DNA from 3 places in the Nitratireductor aquibiodomus genome. Region 3 is predicted to be linked to each of the others. Evidence: riboswitches for the same ligand, from Rfam matches in the RefSeq annotation. Region 3 holds a riboswitch; each other region holds the start of a gene.
What was found. A riboswitch is a leader RNA that binds a small molecule or an ion and turns the genes downstream of it on or off. The one in region 3 is predicted to bind thiamine pyrophosphate.
Positions count from the first base shown of each region.

Region 1: linked by a shared signal. The riboswitch ahead of thiC (phosphomethylpyrimidine synthase ThiC) and the one ahead of BLW55_RS19730 (YkoF family thiamine/hydroxymethylpyrimidine-binding protein) in region 3 are both predicted to bind thiamine pyrophosphate.
Region 2: linked by a shared signal. The riboswitch ahead of thiB (thiamine ABC transporter substrate binding subunit) and the one ahead of BLW55_RS19730 (YkoF family thiamine/hydroxymethylpyrimidine-binding protein) in region 3 are both predicted to bind thiamine pyrophosphate.

Region 1 covers NZ_FNSL01000002.1:235,140-242,495, forward strand. Annotated here, with positions in the region: gene thiS (sulfur carrier protein ThiS) at 1-148, opposite strand, end outside; gene thiO (glycine oxidase ThiO) at 132-1,100, opposite strand; gene thiC (phosphomethylpyrimidine synthase ThiC) at 1,104-2,918, opposite strand; TPP riboswitch at 3,031-3,156, opposite strand; gene BLW55_RS20290 (RraA family protein) at 3,332-3,991, opposite strand; gene BLW55_RS20295 (carbon-nitrogen hydrolase family protein) at 4,003-4,809, opposite strand; gene BLW55_RS20300 (TRAP transporter large permease) at 4,847-6,130, opposite strand; gene BLW55_RS20305 (TRAP transporter small permease) at 6,146-6,649, opposite strand; gene BLW55_RS20310 (TRAP transporter substrate-binding protein) at 6,684-7,356, opposite strand, start outside.
Region 2 covers NZ_FNSL01000001.1:1,964,332-1,971,687, forward strand. Annotated here, with positions in the region: gene BLW55_RS09330 (TraB/GumN family protein) at 1-882, opposite strand, end outside; gene BLW55_RS09335 (tyrosine recombinase XerC) at 950-1,891, opposite strand; gene BLW55_RS09340 (ABC-F family ATP-binding cassette domain-containing protein) at 2,012-3,823, opposite strand; gene BLW55_RS09345 (thiamine diphosphokinase) at 3,827-4,474, opposite strand; TPP riboswitch at 4,569-4,682, shown strand; gene thiB (thiamine ABC transporter substrate binding subunit) at 4,720-5,724, shown strand; gene thiP (thiamine/thiamine pyrophosphate ABC transporter permease) at 5,745-7,343, shown strand; gene thiQ (thiamine ABC transporter ATP-binding protein) at 7,340-7,356, shown strand, end outside.
Region 3 covers NZ_FNSL01000002.1:118,395-125,750, reverse strand. Annotated here, with positions in the region: gene BLW55_RS19735 (DUF1403 family protein) at 1-904, shown strand, start outside; TPP riboswitch at 992-1,104, shown strand; gene BLW55_RS19730 (YkoF family thiamine/hydroxymethylpyrimidine-binding protein) at 1,098-1,706, shown strand; gene BLW55_RS19725 (ABC transporter permease) at 1,711-2,499, shown strand; gene BLW55_RS19720 (ABC transporter ATP-binding protein) at 2,496-3,251, shown strand; gene BLW55_RS19715 (ABC transporter substrate-binding protein) at 3,248-4,237, shown strand; gene BLW55_RS19710 (DUF1684 domain-containing protein) at 4,366-5,244, opposite strand; gene BLW55_RS19705 (acyl-CoA thioesterase/BAAT N-terminal domain-containing protein) at 5,310-6,626, opposite strand; gene BLW55_RS19700 (Ldh family oxidoreductase) at 6,688-7,356, opposite strand, start outside.

The sequences.
Region 1 (7,356 bases), 120 kb from region 3:
GCGCGCACCGGCTTCGTTCCGCTGCCGGAACGATCTCGCCGTTGCGCGCGGTGGCGAGAAAATCGGGCGCATAGTCCAGTTCATCGAGCAGGGCAGCCAGCGTTGCTGCTGTCACCTGCCGCTCTTCGCCATTAACCGTGAGCTTCATCGAACACCTCCACGCATTCGTTCAGAATGAGGGTGGCCGCCTCACGCGCCATGGCCGGCGAGAGCAGGAAACCATGGCGGTAGAACCCGTTCACGCTGATGCCCTCCGGCGTGCGCTTCACACGCGGCAGATTGTCGGGATAGGCGGGCCGCACGCCGGCACCCGTCTCCACGATCTTCGCCTCGGCAAAGGCCGGATGCAGGCTGTAGGCCGCGTTGAGCAATTCCATCATCGAGCGGGCGCTGATCGGCCCATCGTCATCGCTCTCGATCATCGTCGCGCCCACCATGAAATGGTGATCCGCACGCGGCACGATATAGACCGGTATGCGCGGATGAAGCAGCCGCACCGGGCGTGACAGGTTGATCTCCTGCGTCCTGAGAATAAGCATCTCACCCCGCACCCCGCGCAGCTCCGGATCCGCCGCCGCCATGCCGGTGCAATCGGCAATCCTGTCCGCCTCGACCTCCATTTCGCAGACGAAACGAACACCGGCCTTCCTCAACCCCTCGGCAAGCGCCGTCAGCGCCCGCCGTGGGTCAAGATGGGCCTCGCCGGGAAAGAAAAGCCCGCGGCGAAACCGGCCCGCAAGATCAGGCTCCAGCGCGGTCACCGCTTCGCCCTCCAGCCATTCATTTCCGGCAGTGCGCGCGGCGAAGCGGTCGAGCTCCGCCCGGTCCCGCGCCGGCGCGACAACGAGCGTTCCATTGCGCAGCAGATGGCCGGGAAGGGTGGCCTCCCACCAGTCTGCCGCGCTCTTTCCGAGCGTGAGCACCGGCTCCTCCGCGCTCTCGCGCTCACACCACGGTGCCAGCATCCCGCCGGCCAGCCACGAGGCGCTGCCCGCCGGGCCGGAGCGGGTGTCGCACACCGTCACTCGCACACCCGCCCGCACCAGCTCATGCGCCAGCGTGAGGCCGGCGACGCCCGCCCCACGAACAAGGACATGCATGGATCACTCCCCGGGCTCGACCACCTTTTCCAGCGGCATGTAGAGATCGCCGCCCTCGCGGAACTTCTCCGCCATCTTGGCCATGCCCTCTTTCTGCGCCTCGGCGCGGATGTCGTGGGAAATGCGCATGGAGCAGAATTTCGGCCCGCACATGGAGCAGAAATGCGCCACCTTGTGCGCTTCCTTGGGCAACGTCTCGTCGTGGAAGTTGCGCGCTGTCTCGGGATCAAGCGAGAGGTTGAACTGGTCCTCCCAGCGAAACTCGAAACGCGCCCGCGAAAGCGCATCGTCGCGGATCTTCGCTGCCGGATGCCCCTTGGCCAGATCCGCCGCATGGGCCGCGATCTTGTAGGTGATGACGCCGGTCTTCACATCGTCGCGGTCGGGCAGGCCCAGATGCTCCTTCGGCGTGACGTAGCAGAGCATGGCCGTGCCGAACCAGCCGATCATTGCCGCGCCAATGCCGCTCGTAATGTGGTCATAGCCCGGCGCAATGTCGGTCGTGAGCGGCCCGAGCGTGTAGAAGGGTGCCTCGCCGCAAACATCGAGCTGTTTGTCCATATTCTCCTTGATCTTGTGCATCGGCACATGGCCGGGGCCCTCGATCATCACCTGGCAATCCTTCTTCCAGGCGATCTGCGTGAGCTCGCCCAGCGTCTCCAGCTCGGCAAATTGCGCGGCGTCATTGGCATCGGCAATGGAGCCCGGACGCAGGCCATCGCCCAGCGAGAAGGACACATCATAGGCGCGGCAGATGTCGCAGATTTCCTCAAAATGCTCGTAGAGGAAGCTCTCCCTGTGGTGATGCAGGCACCACTTGGCCATGATCGAGCCGCCGCGCGAGACGATGCCCGTCACCCGGTCGACCGTCAGCGGGATATAGTGCAGCCGCACGCCCGCATGGATGGTGAAATAGTCGACGCCCTGCTCGGCCTGCTCGATCAGCGTATCGCGGAACACCTCCCAGTTCAGATCCTCGGCAATACCGTTCACCTTCTCCAGCGCCTGATAGATCGGCACGGTGCCGATGGGCACGGGCGAGTTGCGGATGATCCATTCGCGGATGTTGTGGATGTTGCGGCCGGTGGAAAGGTCCATCACCGTGTCGCCGCCCCAGCGCGTCGCCCACACCATCTTGTCCACCTCCTCGGCCATGGAGGAGGTGACCGCCGAATTGCCGATATTGGCGTTGATCTTCACAAGGAAATTGCGGCCGATGATCATCGGCTCGGCTTCCGGGTGGTTGATGTTGGCGGGGATGATCGCCCGGCCCTTCGCCACTTCGTCGCGCACGAATTCCGGCGTCACGAAATCGGGGATCGCGGCACCAAAGCTCTCGCCATCGCGCACCAGCGCGGCCTTCGCCTGCTCGCGGCCAAGGTTTTCGCGGATGGCGATATACTCCATTTCCGGCGTGATGATGCCGGCCCGCGCATAGGCAAGCTGCGTGACTGCCTTGCCGTCCCTGGCCCGCAGCGGCTGGTGGCGCGTCGGGAACTCAGGCGTCAGCCGGTCACCGGAAACAAAGCCATTGTCCTCCGGCTTCACATGGCGGCCTTCATAGGCCTCCACATCGCCGCGCGCCTTCACCCAGGCCTCGCGGATGCGCGACAGGCCCTTGTCGATCTCGATCAGCGCATCCGGATCGGAATAGGGACCGGAGGAATCGTAGACGGTCACCGGCGGCTCGCCGGCGCTCGGGTGCACGGCGATTTCGCGCATGGGCACGCGAATATCGGGATGAAGTGTGCCGGATTTGTAGATCTTGCGCGATGCCGGCAACGGGCCGGTTGTCACTTTCGGAGCGATAGCATCCATGGGTCAGAGCCTCCTCTGCGTGTTCAGCAATGGAGACCCAGTTCGTGCCGAGAGGAGGAAGAGCGCTGACGATCCGCTATGGATATGGATTTCGGCTCGAAGGAGCCAGCGACCCGCCAGGCATGCACCATCCCTACGCCAGTATGAACTGGATCAGGTTCATCGGGTCACTGCGCTGCATGGAAAACCATGCCCAGCAGAATCTCAGCCCCTTGGCGGGACCCCCCAGGTGAGGCCGCAAGGTGAGTGAAGAGGGGCACTCTTGTCAAGCACCCATGTCAGATGCCGGGGGACACGTGTGGGAAAGTCCGGCTTGGAGGGTTGAAACCGCAACCCTCCACCCTCGAAACCCCCTTCTCCCAGCAAGCGGGGAGAAGGAGGATGGTCGCAACCGCAATACTGTTGTCGAGATCCTATGCGCTTGCCTCAACGCGCGCTTTCGCGCCGGAAATGGTCGGCAGGCTTTCGCCGGCGTCGATGCGCTTCAGAAGCTCGACTTCACGCGCCTGCATCTGGATGGCGCGGTCTGCCACCATGTCCACTTCGTCGGGAGACAGGATCAGCACGCCGTTTTCATCGGCCAGCACCGCATCGCCCGGATTGACCACCACGCCGCCAACGCTGACGGGGATGTTCATTTCGCCCGAAACGCCCAGCAGCTTGGTGGTGATGGGCGAGGGGCCCCGGCACCACATGGGGAAACCGTGACGCTCGAAATCGGCAACGTCTGTCGCCGGCCCGTCCACCACCGCACCGGCGGCCTTCTTGCGGGCCGCCGTGTGGGTGATGACACCGCCCCAACAGGCGTGGCGTGTGTCGCCGGCACGATCGATGATCACGAAATCGCCGGGCCGGATATGGTCCATCGCGTAATGCAGGAGCGTGCTGTCGGCATGGGGCAGGCGCAGGGTCACCGCCGTTCCAGCAGCCCGCACCCTGGGCAGCATGGAGCGGATGCCCGTGTCGAGGAAGTTTGCGTGCAGAAAGTGGCCGACCGTGGCGGTCTCCACCTGCATCAGCTTGTCGATCTTGGCCTGTGCCAGCTGCTCCGGCATCGAATTGACCTGGTACATATGCGTATTCCTTATGCGACGACGTGATGATCTGCGACCGGCATGGAGCTGCGGATTTTTGCTGCGTAATCCGTGTCGATCGTTGCGCTTGCATGGCCGACGCGATCCGAGCAGTTGGCAATGGTCACGCCCCATGGATCGATGATCAGAGAGTGGCCGAAGCACAGCTTTTTGCCTTCGTCATGCCCGAAGATCTGTGCCGATGCGGCTACATAGGACTGGGTCTCGATGGCGCGGGCGCACAGAAGCTGTTCCCAATGGTCCTTGCCGGTCTGCAGCGTGAAAGCGGCGGGCAGGACGATCACCTCGGCACCCTTGTCACGCAGTTTGCGGAAGAGCTCCGGGAAGCGCAGATCGTAGCAGATGGCGCAACCGATTTTCACGCCTTCCAGCTCGTAGACGACCACGTCCTCGCCGCGCTTCATCGTGTCGGATTCCAGATAGCTCTGGCCGCCCGGAACCTTCACGTCGAAGAGATGGATCTTGCGATAGCGGGCAATCTCCTTGCCCTGCCGGTCGAACACGATGGTCGTGTTGTAGCACTTCTCGCCCGCAGCCTCGGCCATGGAGCCGGCGTGAATGTTCACTTTCAGTTCGGCGGCCAAAGCCGACATGGCGCGATAGGCTTCGCCGTCCGGAAAGGTTTCCGCATTGGCGCGACGGCTTTCCACGGTGCCGCCCATATAGGTGAAAGTCTCGGGAAGAACGACGAGATCGGACTTGTCCTCGGCAACGGCCTTTCGGACGAACGCTTCCGCATCAGCAATGTTCTTTGCCTTGTCGTCCTGCGAGTTCATTTGAATGACGGAGATTTTCATAAGTATCCCTTGCTTTGGAGTTTGATTGGGGCGGCCGTCAGGCCGGCCCCAGAACGAGATTGGGAAGGAAGAGCACCAGCTCGGGCACGAAGGTGATCATGAGCAGGGCAACGATCAGTGGTATGAGAAAGGGCAGGATCGCCACCGCCACCTTTTCGAACGGCACCTTGCCCACCTCAGCGACGATGTAGAGCGCGATGCCCATGGGCGGTGTGGCAATGCCAATCAGAAGCGCCAGGGTGATGATCAGGCCGAAGTGAATGCGGTCGATGCCGAACTGGTCGATGATCGGCAGAAGCATTGGCACGAGGATCAGCTTTGCCGGCACACCTTCCACGAAACAGCCCACCAGAAGCAGGAAGCCGAGCAGGAGGAGCAGGAAGACCGTGCGCGATTCGGTGAACAGAAGAATCTGGTCCGCCAGTTGCTGCGGGATCTGCTCGATGGCCAGAAGCCAGCCCATCACATGCGAGAAGCCGATGATGATCATGATGACGCTGGTGATGGTCATCGTCTCCGTCAGCGCCTGCCAGAGCATGCGGAAGGAGAAGGTGCGGTAAACGAAGCCGAGCGCGATGGTGTAGACGCAGGCCAGAACGCCGGCTTCCGTGGCCGTGGTGAAACCGGTGAGGATGGCTACGAGGATGATGCCCGGTGCAACCAGCGCGGCGATACCGTCGATGGCGGAACGGCCGATCTGCGGCAGGCTCTTGCGTTCCTCGCGCGGAAAGTCCTGCTTCAGTGCGACGAGGTAGTTGAATGCCATCAGCGACATGCCGACGATGAGGCCGGGAATGATGCCAGCGAGGAAAAGCCGCGCCACCGAGGTGTTGGACAGAAACGCATAGACGACAAGGCTGATCGAGGGTGGGATGATTGGCCCGACCACCGCGCTTGCCGCCGTCAGAGCAGCCGCGAAGGGCGCTGGATAGCCGCGCTCGCGCATCGCCTTGATCTCGATCGTGCCAAGGCCGGCACAATCGGCCACCGCCGCGCCGGAGACACCGGCAAAGAGCAGCGACGAGACAACGTTCACCTGTGCGAGGCCCGCCCGCATATGACCGACAAGCGCGGAGGCGAAGTTGAAGATGCGGTCGGTCATGCCGACGCCGTTCATCAGATTGCCGGCCATGATGAAGAAGGGGATGGCAAGCAGGGACGGGTTGTCGACCCCGTCGAGAACCTGAAGCGGGATGATGTAGAGCGTGTCGGAAAAGCCCGCATAGATGAGCGCGGAGAGCACCGCCAGGCCGATCGCCATGGTGATCGGCACACGCAGAAGGATGAGGGCGACGAAGCCCGCGAAAAGAAGCAAGGTCATGGTTCTACCCGGGTCCTAGATGTCGCCGACATGATGATGTTCAGGCTCCGGATGCCCTCTAAGGGCATGGACGAAGTCGCTGAAGAAATGCAGGGCGATGAGCCCGCAGGAGACGAAGAAGGGGACACTCAGCCAATAGCGCTGGATGCCGACCATCTCGATATTGCCCACCTGACGCTGGATCAGTTCTGGTGCCTCACGCAGGATGATGAGCAAAAGCGCGATGACGGCGATGTCCACCAGCATCCGCCCGGCGCGACGCACCGGGGGCGGGGTCGCGTTCAGCAGAAAGTCGACGGTGATGTCCTTGTTCTGCCGGTAGACGACGAAAAAGCCCAGAAAACTCATCCACACGAAGCAGACGATGCTGATGGGGAAGGCCCAGACCACCCCCTGGCCGAGAAACGCACGTGACGCAACGTTGAGTGCGGTCACAAGGAGCATGGCGAACAAGGCCGCATTCGCTCCCACAAGAAACAGCCGGTCTATAACGGCCAGGATTCGATCCAGGACGGGCATGGAACCTCCCCATCAATGTGAGTTCAAAGGAAACCTATTCGGTGCGCGAGGAGCGAACCGCATCGAGGAACCCTTCGGGGAGCTCGCCTTTTTCCTCCATCTCCTGATAGAAGCTTCCCATGCGCTCGACGAAGTCAGACGTGTCAGGCTCGGAATAGGCGACATCCTTGGCTTTCATGGCCTCAAGATCCTTGTCGGCCGCCGCGTTCATACGCTTTTCCGATTCCACCGCCATCTCGGCGAAAGCGTCCAGGATCTGCGCACGACGTTCGTCGGAAAGAGCGTTCCAGCGCTTCGCGTTGGTCATGAAGGCCATGCCCTGCGGATATTCGTCATGACGGATGACGTGAGGCGCCACCTCGTAGAACTTCATCGGTTCGACGAGTGCAATAGGGCTGTTCACCGCATCGACGATACCGCGGCTGATGGATTCGTAGACTTCCGTCCAGGCAAGTGTGCGAACCTCTGCACCAAGATGACGCCAGGCGGCCGCGGCCAGCTCGTCAGGATGCATGCGCAGGCGCGTGCCCTGCATTTCTTGCAGATTTGTCCACGGTTTGTCGGTGACCATCACCCGGTACGGGCCGCGCAGGAAGGCGGTCGGTGAACCGATCAGCGCAATACCGGCTTCGTCTTCGATCTGCTTGAACCAGCCCTTCACCAGATCGGACTGCATGAAGCGGACCCAGTGCTCGCGGTCGTCGAAC
Region 2 (7,356 bases), on a different contig from region 3:
ACCCTGCTGTTCGGGGATCGCAACGCGGATCAGCGGCCAGAACATGCCGGTCTCGCCTTCGGCATAGAGCGACACCATGGTTTCCATCACGTCGTTCAGGCCGTCGCCAAGCGCCAGCGTCTCTACCAGGCCGCGCACATGCATTTCCATGGGCAGGGAGGCCATGGCGTCCAGTTGCTCAACCGCCGTCTCAAGACCCAGAAGCTCTTTGCCGGCGTTCTGGGCATCCTCTGCGAGCTTGATATCCAGGATCGGCATACCAGCTTCCTTGCGCTCGATCTCGCACACCGGCAGCGCCACCAGCGAGATCAGCATCCAGGGCTTCATCTTCTTGACGCTGGCAAACGGTATGCCGCGCGCCTTGAGTGCATCCGCCACCGCCTCACGCTCCGCCTCATCGAGGTGATCGCCCAGCGTCTCCTTGCCCGTGAACATCATCAGGTCCGGCCGTTTGAACATCGCCGCGGCCATCTTAGACTGATCGAGAATGTCGGTGGTTTCGATAACGACACGCTCCGCCCCGTCGAAAGCCTCGCGGGCATCCCTGGGGAGCGTGACCACGCGCGGGTCGCTCATATGCATGGTGCCGAAAAGATAAGAGGGCGCAACGCCCTCCTTCCCGACCCGCCAAAGGAGTCCGCTGCCATTCGGCGTCTCCGCCGCCTGTCGTCGCACCTCTTCAAGCGCGGCCGGGTTCTCGGCAGCGAGTTCCGTCAGGAGGTTTGTGCCCGAACAGACAATCTCATCCGCCTTTGCCGGCTTCGCCATCGACAGGCCGAGGACCAGCGCCAGAAGCAGGAAAAGCGGAAAGGCAGCAGCGCACAGAAAAAGGCGGTCAACAAGCCGCTCGGTCGCGGTGGTAGCTTTTGCATGCGTTTTCATGGTGCCACGCTAGCGGCAAATCCCGGCGAAACCGTTAATCCGCCACCATAAATTGCGTGCAATGGCTTCAGGCCCGCGGATGGGCGGCATCGTAGATTTCGAGAAGCCGCGCCGTGTCCACGCCCGTATAGACCTGCGTCGTGGAGAGGCTCGCATGGCCCAGAAGCTCCTGGATCGCGCGCAGATCGCCGCCGCGCCCAAGAAGATGCGTGGCAAAGGAATGCCTGAGCGCATGCGGCGTTGCCGTCTCCGGCAGGTTGAGCGCGGAGCGCATGCGCTTCATCTCGCGCTGAATGATGGCCGGTTGCAAGGCGCCGCCACGCGCGCCGCGAAAAAGCGGCCCGTCTGCCTCCAGATGATAAGGGCAAAGACGCTGATACTCGGCGACCGCCTCGGCAGATACCGACAGCACCGGCACAAGCCGTGTCTTGCCGCCCTTGCCGGTGATCCTGAGCGCGCCCTGGCGCAGTTCCCCGACCTGGCCGCCCAGAAGCCCAAGCGCCTCGGAAATGCGAAGTCCGGCTCCATAAAGCAGCGTGAATACGGCGGCATTCCGCGCCGCGATCCATGGCTCTTCGGCAAGTTGCCCCTCGCCCGAGGCAACCTTGCGTGCATCGGCGGCCGTTAGCGGCTTGGGCAGCGCGCGCGGAGCACGCGGCGCCTTCAGCGCAGCCGCAGCCGCTGCGTTCACCAGCCCCCGACGCTCCAGATAACGCAGAAACGAGCGAACCCCGGCAAGCCCGCGCCCGAGCGTGCGCGCTCCCGCCCCCCTGCCCCGCCGAAAGGCCAGAAAGGCGCGCAGGTCCGCCGGGCGCAGCTCGGCAATGTCAGCGAGACCTGGTGCCTCGCCGCAATGCCCTGTGAGAAACTGCAGAAACTGCCGCGTGTCGCGCTCATAGGCATCGACGGTCAGCGCCGAAAGACGCCGCTCATCGGCCAGCGAGGCAAGCCACCTGGTACGGGCCTTCTGGAGGTCGGGCTTTGCGGAAATGAGGAAATCCTGGTCCATACGCGGCATTCTGAACCAGTCCGGTTAGCGAGCGGTGAAGGCGGGCGAATGACGGCTTCCTTCTCCCCGCCTGCGGGGAGAAGGGGGCTTTGAAGTCGGCGTCCAAAAAAGCAAGAGCTGCTATGCGCCCTCGACCTCCTCGCGCAGCATTTCAAGTTCCAGCCACTCTTCTTCCATCTTCTCACGGCTGGCGCGCGCGGTGTCCAGCTCTTTGGAAAAGCGCTGAAAAGCGGCTGCATCCCGCGTGTAGAGGTTCGGATCGGCGAGTTTCTCTTCCAATGCCGCGATCTCATCCGCCAGCTCATCAATCTTCTTGGGCAGTGTCTCCAGCGCAAACTTCTGCTTGTAGGAGAGCTTCTTGGCAGCCGATTTGGGCGCGCCCGCATTGCCGGCGGGCTTCGCCTTCTGCTGCTCGGCGCCGCGCGCCTTGCGCCGCTCCAGCTCCTCGCCCTTGCGCTGCGCCATCATGTCGGAATAGCCGCCCGCATACTCGATCCAGCGGCCATCGCCCGCAGGCGCAATGGTGCTCGTCACCGTACGGTCGAGGAAATCGCGGTCATGGCTGACGAGCAGCACCGTGCCGGGAAAGTCCTCGACAAGCTCCTGCAGAAGGTCGAGCGTCTCCATATCGAGATCGTTTGTCGGCTCATCGAGAACCAGCAGATTGGCCGGCCGTGCGAGGAGCCGGGCCAGAACCAGCCGCGCGCGCTCACCGCCCGAAAGCTCGCGGATCGGCGTGCGCGCCTGCTCCGGTTTGAACAAGAAGTCCTTCATGTAGGAAACGACGTGCCGCTCCTGCCCGTTGACGACGACGCTGTCGCCGCGCCCGTCGGTCAGGAAGTGAGAAAGCGTCTCCAGCGGATCGAGCGCTCGCTTCTGGTCCAGAATGGCGATTTCCAGATTGGCACCGAGCCGCAGCGATCCCTCATCGGGCTCAAGCTTGCCTGTCAAAAGGTTGATCAGCGTCGTTTTGCCGGCGCCATTGGGCCCGACAAGACCAACCCGGTCGCCACGCAGAATGCGCGTGGAGAAGTCCTTGACCACCTGCAACCCGTCATAGGATTTGGCGAGCCCCTTCGCCTCGATGACGAGTTTGCCGGATTCGGCAGCGTCGCTCGCCGCCATGGTCGCCACGCCTTCCGCGCCGCGGTGGCTGCGGTGTTTCTCGCGCAGCGCCTGCAACTCTCCCAGACGGCGCACATTGCGCTTGCGGCGCGCGGTCACGCCATAGCGCAGCCAGTGCTCTTCACGCTCGATCTTGCGGGCGAGCTTGTGCTGCTCGCGTTCTTCCTCTTCGAGCACCTGATCGCGCCAGTCCTCGAAATGGGCGAACCCCTTGTCGAGCCGGCGCGTCACACCCCGGTCGAGCCACACGGTTGCGCGGCTTACCTTTTCCAGAAATCGGCGGTCATGCGAGATCGTGACCAAAGCGGAAGAGGTCCGTTGCAACTCTTCCTCAAGCCACTCGATGGTGGCAAGGTCGAGATGGTTTGTCGGCTCATCGAGCAGTAGCAGATCCGGCTCCGGTGCAAGCACGCGCGCAAGTGCCGCCCGCCGCGCCTCACCGCCAGAAAGCGTCGCCGGGTCTTCATCGCCCGTGAGACCCAGCCGGTCGATGACAAGCGCCACCCGGTTGATGTCGTCGGCAGGCCCAAGCCCCGCCTCCACATAGGCGCGCACGGTCGCAAAGCCCTGCCAGTCGGGCGTCTGCGGCAGATACCGTATGGTTGCCGTCGGCTGGCGAAAAATCTCGCCATCCTGCGACTCCACGATCCCGGCGGCAATTTTCAACAGTGTCGATTTGCCGGAGCCATTGCGCCCCACCAGCGCAAGCCGCTCGCCGGGGCCGACCATCAGCGAGGCACCGGCAAGCAGCGGCGTGCCACCGAAGGTCAAACGAATGTCATCCAGCTTTAAAAGGGGCGGCGCCATGGTTCAGCGTTCTCCGTCATTCAGTAGATGCGCCATGAACAGCGCCCGGCCCTTCATGAGCGTGATGGAAAGGCCGCCATCCGCCACATTGGAAAGCGTGAGCGATGATCCGAACGGCACCTCCACGGCATCGAGCGGCCATTTCGCGCCTTCGACCGTGAGGCCGGAAAGCTCCGAAAAGCCGAGGATCGAAAACAGTGTGCCATCAGCATAGGCGAAGCTGTGGCGCTGCCCGGAGACGAGCGGCACGCCTTCCTGATGCCCGCTCGTCAGCTTCGCGGCAATGCCGCGCTCGGAGAGCTGCAATGCCTGAGCGAAATGCAGGAACATGTGGTCGGCCCGTTCGCCTCCGAAGGCGCCGGCCAGCAGAAGGCTTGTCGCCCCTGCCTCCAGAGCTGCCGCAATCGCGATCTCGCCGTCGGTCTTGTCCTTCTCGGAGGGGAAGGTGCGGCGCGCCACGTCGGCATAGGCATCCTCAAACCCGTCGGGCACGGAATCGAAATCCCCCACCCAGAGCTCGGGCTTCACATCCAGAAGCGCAGCATGGCGCATGCCCGAATCCGCTGCGATGATGCGGCTGTCGGCGATTTCGGCATCGAGGGCCGGTGTCCGGGTGAGGTCTCCGCCAAGGAGAAGGGTAAATCGGCTCATGGGCGAGGCCCATATCATGCCGGCGGGCCAGCGCCAACGGCGTTTGCGCCATTCACCCCCCTTGCGGAGCTGCGCACCGCGCCCTATTTTCCCGGTCGCTCTAACGGGGTGCCGACGCATTGTCGGCTGAGAGGCTTGGGAAGAACCCAACCAACCCGCGGAACCTGATCCGGTTGATACCGGCGGAGGGATTAGACGCTTTTCGGACAGCGCCTCATTCCCAGACCAGAAAAGAGGAGGCGCAAATGCGCACCACCACCCTGCTTTCCACTCTGGCGCTCGGCGCGCTGGTTCTTTCCGGCCAGGCATTCGCCCAGGAAAAGCTCACCGTCTACACCTATGAGAGCTTCACGTCCGACTGGGGCCCAGGCCCACAGGTGGAAAAGGCGTTTGAGGCGGAATGCGCCTGCGACGTGGAATTCGTTTCGGTCGCCGATGGCGTGGCACTGCTCAACCGTGTCCGGCTTGAGGGTGCATCCACCAGGGCCGACATCGTGCTTGGCCTTGACAACAACCTGATCCATGAGGCGCAGGAGACCGGCCTCTTCGCGCCCCATGGCATCGACATGGCGAAAGTGAGCGTGCCGGGCGACTTTGAGAACGACGTTTTCGTGCCCTTCGACTATGGCTATTTCGCTTTCGTCTACGACACCGAAGCCATCGAGACGCCGCCGGAAAGTCTGAAGGATCTGGTGGAGAGCGAGGGTGATCTGAAGATCGCCATTCAGGACCCGCGCACCTCCACGCCAGGGCTTGGTCTTCTGCTCTGGGTCAAGGCCGTCTATGGCGACGAGGCGGCCACCGCCTGGAGCCGGCTACAGGACAAGGTGCTAACGGTGACGCCCGGCTGGAGCGAGGCCTATGGGCTGTTCACCAGCGGTGAGGTTCCCATGGTGCTCTCCTACACCACCTCGCCCGCCTATCACCGCATCGCCGAGGATACGGAGCGCTACAAGGCAGCCAGCTTCGCGGAAGGCCATTACCTGCAGGTGGAAGTGGCAGCACAGACGATTGCGGGAGCGAAGAACCCGCTGGCGCAAAAGTTCCTCGCCTTCATGACCGGTCCCGGCTTTCAGGACGCCATTCCCGAAACCAACTGGATGTTCCCGGCCGGAGAAATCTCCGGCCCGCTGAACCCGGTCTTCGATGACCTTGTGAAACCGGAAAAGACGCTCGAATTTTCACCTGAGGAGGTTGCAAAGAACCGCAGGGCATGGGTCGATGAGTGGCTTTCGGTGATGAGCCGCTGACCATCCCACACGCGCCCGCCATGGACAGACGCATAACAGCGGGGCGCTTCGCGCTTACCGCCATCGGCCTGCTGATCGGCGGGGCCTTCATCGGTCTCGCCGTGGAGGCAGCAGGCCAGGGTGCCGGCGCGCTGGAGGCGTTCGATGCCTGGCTGTTGCGCATTGCGCGCTTCACGCTCTGGCAGGCGCTGCTGTCAACACTGCTTTCTGTTTTACCAGCGATCCTTCTGGCGCGGGCGCTGGCACGGCACCCTGCCTTTCCGGGACGTGCCTTCATCCTGCGCCTGTTCGCCGTGCCGCTTGCGCTACCGGCCATCGTGGCAGCCCTTGGCGTGCTCGCGCTCTATGGCCGTGCAGGCTTCTTTGCACCGTTCCTGTCGGTCGCCTTCAACGAGCACTGGCCCGGTATTTATGGCCTTTCGGGCATTCTGGTCGCCCATGTCTTCTTCAACCTGCCGCTCGCAACGCGGCTCTTCCTGAACGCGCTTGAAAGCGTGCCGGCAGACCAGTGGCGTCTTTCGGCCCAGCTTGGCATGGGCGCGCGCGCCTCGTTCCGGTTTCTCGAATGGCCGGCCATGCGCGCTGCCCTGCCCGGCATCGCCGGGCTCGTCTTCATGCTATGCGTCACATCCTTCACCATCGTCTTGCTGCTTGGCGGCGGGCCGCGCGCCACCACGCTGGAAGTGGCAATCTATCAGGCCTTGCGCTTCGACTTCGACCCCGCGCGCGCACTGGTGCTCACCCTCATTCAGGTGGCGCTCGCGGGCAGCATCGTTCTGGCGATGAGCCGTCTCGGCGCTTCCTTCAGCGGCGACGCGAACCTGCCTGTCGCGCCCCGCCGGATCGTCTGGCACACACCCGCCGAAACCGGTCTCAACGCGACCCTCATTCTCATCGGCCTGTTCTTCGTCGCCGGCCCGATGGGCGCGACCGTGATTGCCGGCCTCAGGGCCGATCTCGGGCGCCTTGCGACCGAAAGCGCGGTCTTCTCCGCCACGACGACCAGCCTTGTCTTCGCGGGCCTTTCGTCGCTTCTCTGCCTCATCCTTTCTCTGGCGCTGGTCGCCGCCCGGCGCGCGCTGGAAATGAAGCGCGGCGCCCTGCCCGCAACCCTGCTGGAGCGCGCAACGGACAGCGGCGCCGCCATGGTGTTGATCGTGCCGCCGCTGGTCATCGGCGCGGGCTGGTTTATTCTCCTGCGTCATGTGGGCAATGTCTTCGCTTTCGCGCCGGCCATGGTCGTTACGGTCAATGCAGTGATGGCCATGCCCTTCGCCATACGCGCCATCCGTCCGGCTTATGATGCCGCGAGCGCCCGTCATGAAAGGCTGTGCCTGTCGCTCGGCATCACCGGCTGGACCCGGCTGCGCCTTGTCGACTGGCCGGCGCTCACACGCCCCGCCGCCACCGCACTCGCCTTTGCCGCGGCCCTTTCGCTGGGCGATCTTGGCGTCATTGCCCTGTTCGGCTCCGATCAGGTGCAGACCCTGCCATATCTCCTGCTGCAGCGCATGGGCAGCTATCGCACGGCGGATGCCGCCGGCATTGCCCTTTTTCTCGGGCTGCTGTGTCTGGGATTGATGTTTATCGCCGATCGCCTCGGCAGGGAGAAGACATGATCAAGACCGCCGC
Region 3 (7,356 bases):
CCTGCCGAAATGGGCAGTGTCGCGCGGGGCTGCCTCGAGCGAGCGCGATGCCGGTTTTGCCGCCGGTGTTGCGCTTGGGGCGCTCGATGATCTTGTGCGGAGTGAACCCGCCTGGTCGGGCTGCTGGCGCGCGCGCCAGGCGCTGAAATGCGCCGTTGCCGCTTCAAGGCTCATGGGACGGGGGGAGGACGAGAAGGCGCTGCGCGATGCCGTTCTGCTGACCGCGGCCGGTGACGATCCGGGCCCTGCGGGCAGGATATTTCTCGCCTACAGACGAATGGCAGCGCGCCGCTTCATGCCGTCCACGTCTTCCATAGCCGAACTCGCTGGCCTTCTCGGCATGGCGGTGGATGACAGGCTGGCGGCCGCCGTCGATCATGCCGAGGATGCGCTCCAGTCCGGAAGCGCGCCGCCCTTCGCGGCGGCAGAGCTCGTCCGGCGGATACTGGCGGAACATGCGGACGCCGAGCCGCTGGCATGGGCACTGGGGGATGGGTTAATCGCAACGATGTTGAACTGGCCTCGCCCGGTACCGCTTCTCATGGCGGAACGCTATGGGACCGCCTTTCGCGTGAGTGGGGAGAGCGGGCGGACCGGCCCGGCTGATCCTGCCTTTGCCCGGGCGGTGTGCCTCGCGCTGGTTCAGGGGACTGAGGGCGCGCTCCGCTCGGCTGGTGAAATATCTCGCCGCGCCGACACACTTGCCTCCGTTTTGCCGAAACTGCGCACAAAGGGGGCGGGCACGGTCGTTCAGAAACTGCTGGATGACGATGCCGTGCCGGCTTCAGCCCCCGGCTGCAATCTTTCCCGCTGGGCAGCCAAGCGGCTTTTCGAGCGGCTTGAGCATTTTGGTGCCGTGCGCGAACTCTCCGGCCGCGGGTCGTTCCGGATCTTCGGATTGTGAGGTCTGTGGATAGCCGGGTAATTTTTCATCCGGGCACCGTTTCCTGAACAAACTGCTTGCTTTGCGACACGGGATTTGGTTCGTACCGGGCATCCACAGGGGTGCCGCGTATCGCCGCGGCTGAGATGAGGGTGCAAATCCTCGGGCCCTAGAAGCTGATCTGGGTAATGCCAGCGGAGCAAGGAGGACAATCATGTTCGCAGGTGCGCAGCTTTCCCTTTATCCGATGACCGACAATTTCGTCGACGTCATCATGTCGTCGCTCTCTGCGTTCGATCCTTACCGGGACCGGTTGCGGATCGAGACCGACGACATCTCCACGCTCGTCGTCGGCCCGCCGGAAGTATTGTTCCCGGCGCTGCGCGATTTCTACGTCGCCGCCGCCTCCACCCGCCACCATGTGGTGCTGCGCGCCACGCTCTCGCGCGGCTGCCCCGGCGAGCCGGATGATCCGATCTGCAGCACCTCTGCACTCGCCAACCCGTCGGAGCCGCTCGCCGAACGGCAGAAGGCAGCACTTGCGGCGGTGGCCAATGCAAAGACCACATCGGAAACCGCACGCGCGCAGTTCTCGCTTTATGTGATGGGCGCCGGCGACCACATGGCGGAGATCATGGGCTGCATCGACTTTCTGAAGTCGAGCGGCGTCTTCGACCGCTCCAAGAATTTCTGCAGCCGTCTCACCGGCGATGCAGGCCCGGTTTTCGCGACGCTCGAACAGGCCTTCTGCAGGTTCGGTCCGCCCGAAGGCCATGTGACGGTCGATTTGACCGTTTCCGCCAACAGCCCCTCCACGGCCTGATCCCATGTCTAAGGGTCGGCCCCGTCCTGCGGGCGGACGGCTGGCGCGCGGCTTGCCTGCCCTGGCAAGCGTTGTCGGTGCGGTCCTCCTTTGGGAAATCTATGTGCGGCTGTCGGGCATTTCGCCGCTGGTTCTGCCCGCGCCCTCGCGCGTCATCGAACAGATGGGTGTCAACCGCGCCCTCCTGTGGGAGAACACGCTGCCGACGCTGAGTGCGACGCTGACCGGCTTTGCCTTCTCCGTCAGCATCGCCTTTGCCCTCTCCGTGGCTCTCGATTTCCTGCCGAAGCTGCGGCGGGCCCTGTTCCCGATCTTTGTCGTCAGCCAGACCCTGCCGCTGGTGGCCATCGCGCCGCTTGCCGTTCTGTGGTTCGGTTTCGGTCTCACGCCGAAAATCCTGCTCGTGGCGCTCGTCACCTTCTTTCCCATGCTGGTGGCGCTGGTCGATGGCTACGAATCCACCGATCCCGAGATCGAAACGCTGATGCGCTCCATGGGCGCGTCGCGGTGGAAGGTGTTCCGGGCGGCGCGCTTTCCCTCGGCCATGCCCTATTTCTTTGCCGGCCTGCGGATCTCCATCACCTATGCCGTGGTCGCCGCGATCTTCTCCGAATATGTCGGCGCGCGCGCCGGGCTCGGCATTGTCATCCTCAACGCCAAGAACAGTTTTCGCCCGGACCTCATGCTGGCGGCGGTGGTGGTCAGCTCGACGCTGACGCTGGTGCTCTTCGGTGTCTCGGCGCTTCTACAACGGGCGCTGCTGCGCTGGCGTGAAGCGGGGCAGACACGATGAGCGCTCTTGAAATGCGCAATGTGGGCGTGACGCTCGGCGAAACCGCCGTGCTCGACGATGTATCGCTGCATGTGGGGCAGGGGGAGTTCGTCTCCATCCTCGGCCCTTCTGGGGCGGGAAAATCCACCCTGTTTCGCCTGCTCACCGGCGCGCTTGCGCCGGATCGCGGCGAGATCCTGCGCGATTGCGCACCCTTGAAGCGCGACGGCCAGACCTTCGCCTTCATGCCGCAGCGCGACGCGCTCATGCCCTGGCGGCGCATCATCGATAACGTCATTCTGGGGCTGGAAGTGCAAGGCGTGCCCCGCGCCGAAGCGCGCGCCCGTGCGCTGCCGCTGTTCGCCGAGTTCGGGCTGGAAGGTTTCGAGCAACGCTATCCGGCAGAACTGTCGGGCGGCATGCGTCAGCGCGCAGCCCTCCTGCGCACGGTCATTCAGGCCCGCCCGATCCAGCTTCTCGATGAACCCTTCGGCGCGCTCGACGCGCTCACCCGCGCGCAGATGCAGCGCTGGCTGGAAGACCGCTGGCGGGCCGCGCGCTGGACCACGCTGCTCGTCACCCATGATGTGCGCGAGGCGGTGGCCCTTTCGGATCGCATCTATGTGCTGTCGCGCCGTCCCGCCCGCGTGATTTCCGAGGTCGTCGTCCGCGCCCCGCGCCCGCGCCTTGGCGCGCCCCTGCCGGACGATGCCCGCGCGCTGGAAGAAGACCTTTTGAACACCTTGCTCAGTCAGACAGGAGAAAGACCATGAAAAGCCTGATAGCCGCAGCCCTGATGCTCGGCGCGATGGCGCTGCCGGCAACGGCGCAGGAGCGCCTGAGCGTCGCGCTGGACTGGACGCCCAACACCAACCATGTGGGGCTTTACGTCGCCCAGGCGAAGGGCTGGTTCAAGGATGCCGGCCTTGACGTCGAAATCCTGCCCTACACCGACACCTCCTCTGGCACGCTGGTCGCCACGGGCGTCGCCGAATTCGGCATTCTCAGCTCCATCGGCTTCTACAGCCAGCGCGCCACGGGCGCCGACCTCACCGTGGTCATGGCGGTGATGCAGCACGAAACGGGCCGTCTCGTCTTCAATGGCGAGCGTGAAGACATCCAGCGCCCGGCCGATCTCGATGGCATGACCTATGCCGGTTTCGGCAGCGCGTGGGAGCAGGCCCTCATCTCCACCATTATCCAGAACGATGGCGGCAAGGGCGAGTTCGAGACCGTCACGCTCGGCACCTCCGCCTATGAGGCGCTTGCCAATGGCACGGTCGATTTCACGCTCGAGGTCAGCACCTGGGAAGGCGTGAACTCCGTGCTTCTCGACCGCCCGCAGCGCGCATTTCGCTATGCCGACTATGGCGTGCCGGATCAGCACACCACCTATCTCGGCGGTAACGGAACCTGGCTGAAAGCCAACCCCGAAACCGCCCGCGCTTTCGTTGAAGCGGCCCAGCGCGGCTATGCTTTCGCTGCGGAAAACCCGGATGAGGCAGCCGAAATGCTGATCGCTGAGACCGGCGGCATGCTCTCCAACCCGGAGCTGGTCCGCGCTTCCATGCAGGCCATCGTGGGCGGCGGCTACCTGCAGGACGAGGGCGAGCCGGTCGGCCTCATCGATGCGGACATGTTCGGCAACATCACGAAGTTCATGTTCGAGGCGGGCGTCATGCGCGATGCCGACGGCAAGCGCCTCGAGGAGATGCCGGACGTCTCCACCTGGTTTACCAATGCGTATCTGAAGCGGTAGACGAAACGGTCATATTATTTGACCCTGACTCTGGATCGTCGGCGTTCAGCCGGACGCACAAACGACGATCCAGGGTATTGATGGAGCATCGGACCGAAAAAACGGCTTCGCCTGTTCGGTCCGATGTTCTAGGCCTTTGCCTGATAGGTCATTGTCCGAACCACGTTCTGCACAGGACGTTTCTCGCCGGCCAGAACCTCGAAATCGAGCTGGTTTTCCGGTGGAACGAGGGGGCAGGTCACGAAGTTGGTGAAGGCGCAGGGCAGCGCGACCGCATAGTTGAAGTCGATCCAGTCGATGCGGGTGTTGGTCTCGTCGGTGAACTGCAGTTCGATGACGCGGCCTGCTCCATAGGTGATCGCGCCGTTGGTCTTGTCACGCACATGCGCGACCGGCTGCACGCCATGCGGCGTGTCCTTGCCGATGAGCACGATCTCGTAGCTCTTGCCCTTGTACTCGAAGGTGAAGGTGCCCATGCGTGGCGTGGACTCGCGCACACCTTCTTCTACCGTTTCGGCTTCGTAGTCCGTGCGCTCGGTGGGTGTGTAGAAGCCGGGGATGCGCCACTCGGGATCGTAATCGAAAGCGGTGACACCGGCGTCTTCCAGACGCGTGGCCTCGTGGGGGTCGCGCACGCGCACGCCGAAAAGCGGCTGGCCGTCATGCGTTGTGCGCAGAAGCGTTTCCACCTCGTTGCGGCCGAAATAGACCGGAAGGCTCTCGCCATGACCATAAGTCTGGTTGCGGCCCGGAATGATCTCCACCGGACCGGTGGGGTATTCGCCGTTCACCGACAGGTTCGGGCCTTCGGCGGGCGGGGTGAACATGATGCGTCCGTCTTCCACCGACCACGTGCCCGGCAGAAGGTCGAAGGTGACACCCTGATCGTCTTTCTCCAGCCAGTACTGCGCAACCAGCGAAGTCCAACCATACGGACGGAACATCTTGGCGACATGGGCATAGCGCCATTCGCGCCATTGACCTTCAAGGTGTTCTCTCGTGGGCATGTTCATCTTCCTTTCGAAGGATAGGGTTGTCTGCTTGCGCAAAAGAAAGTGGATGAGCCGGCGCTTCAGCCGGCCGGGCGTGTAAGCTCGTCGAGGAATGCGAGGACACCGCGCCACGAGCCTTCATCCGCCCGTGCGTTGCCTGATGGCGTGCCGCCATTCGTGTAGGGTACTTTCGAAACCGGGTGTTCGCGGCTCAACTGGGTCGAGGGCACGAAGGGCAGGTTGATCGCATGGCCGGCGTCATCGAAGTCGAGATGACGGACGAGGTGCGGGTGGTCGTGCCGGCTGAGGGTGGAAACCACCATTTTCGAATAGAGGCTCGATGGCCAGGCGCGGTCGTCGCGGCCTGAAACGAGCAGAACGGCGGCCTTCGTGTTCTCGATCGGGATGCGCGCGCGTGCGGCCAGATCGGTGTCCTTCAGCCCCTCGAAGAAGACGGAATGATGCCGGTTCGGTGGTGCTTCACCGCCCCAGGGGTGCCAGTGCACGGCCTTGTTGTCCTGCCAGAGATGGGTAAGCGGCTCACCACCCCGGGTCCAGGTCACGCCCTGCCAGCCGCCACGAGCGGGATCGCCCGCACCCTGTGCGCCATGCACCATGGCGCCGGGCACATAGGCGATCACGGCGGAGATGAGATCGGGGAAGGTCGCGCCGAGAAGCAACGAGAGTTCACCGCCGCGCGACTGACCGGCAACCGCCACGAAACCGTCGCGCGGCTTGAGCGTGCGGTGCGCCCAGTTGAGGCCGGTCTCCAGATATTCGAGCGGGGTCTCGGTGATGAAGGGCGACAGGCCCGGAGCCTTGAAATAGCCAAGCGCGAAAGCCTGATAGCCATGGGAGGCGTAAAGCGCGCCGCGCGGCTCGTTGATGCCGCCGCCGGAACCGTTGAGCACCACCACGACGGGATGCGGGCCGGGGCCTGCGGGCGTGAAGAGCGTGCCGACCAGACCGTCTTCGCGGATCTCCTGCCGCTCTACGCCTTCAGCTGCGAGGCGCTGGAGAAGCGCGCCCTGCGCCCTGACGCCGACGGCGGTTTCCGCCGTCAGCTCGGTCTTTAGCGGCTGCATGACGTCGTCCGGAAAAAGCTCCTGACTGTTGCTGTCGACCGGCTTCTGGCTCCAGATGAGACCCATTGCCGAGATTTCCGCATAGTCGCCGCCAACGGGCGCATCGCGCGTCAGATCAACGACGCCGTCGGCATCGGCCATGAATGTCGCTTGGCTGTACCAGACAACGCCGCCGGCCCGCACCGTCCGCGCGGAAATCGCGACGAGCTCGTCGGGCGCGAGGCCCGAAACGACAATGCGGCGTGGCTCGTCGATCAGCCCGTCAGCGGGGGTGACGGAAACAACGGGCGCGGAAGCAGGATTTGTCGTCATCTAAGGCACCATTTCTGCATAGGAGAATTTCAGCGGTTTGAGGAAGAGCGGTGCGGCATTGTCACTGCGCCCTGCCGGAAATGCGTGCGAGCTGTGCATCGAGGCGTTTTGCGAAATCATCGTCCAGCGCGGCTTCGGGCGAGCGCGCGCCGCCGCGCGGCCAGTGGCCGCCGCTTCCGGTCCAGTCGCTTTTGAGGGCTGCAAGCCGCGCCTGCCAATCAATGCTGTCTCCGGCCGCTTCAGGATCGAAGGCAAGCAGGAACACGCCCCGGCCTTTTGGGTCGTCGCGGCCACCGCCGGCGACGCCGGCCAGAAGTTCGACCACAAGGCCGAGCAGGGAGCCGACCTGTCCGCCGCGCGGCAGAAGTGCGGCGACCTCGGAGGCGATGGTGGTTGGCTGTCCTTCGCCATTCAGCGCAATTCCCTCCGGCAGGGGGGCGCCGGTGCTGCGGGCGTTGCGGATGTCGGCCATGGTGGCTGTGCTGCTTGCCACGTCGATCACCACGCGGTCTGCGCCGGTGCCTATGGCGAGGGCGAACGGATTGGTGCCGATGACGGCGCGCGTGCCGCCGTGGGCGGCGACGAAAGGCGGGCCTTCGGCCCCGGCGATCCCGACAAGGCCGGCATCGGCAAGATGGCGAACGAAGGGAGCGAGCCGGCCGAAGCCCCTGACGCCACGCAGAAAGACGGCGGCGATGCCCTTCGCCTGAGCGGCACCGGTGAGGTCCAG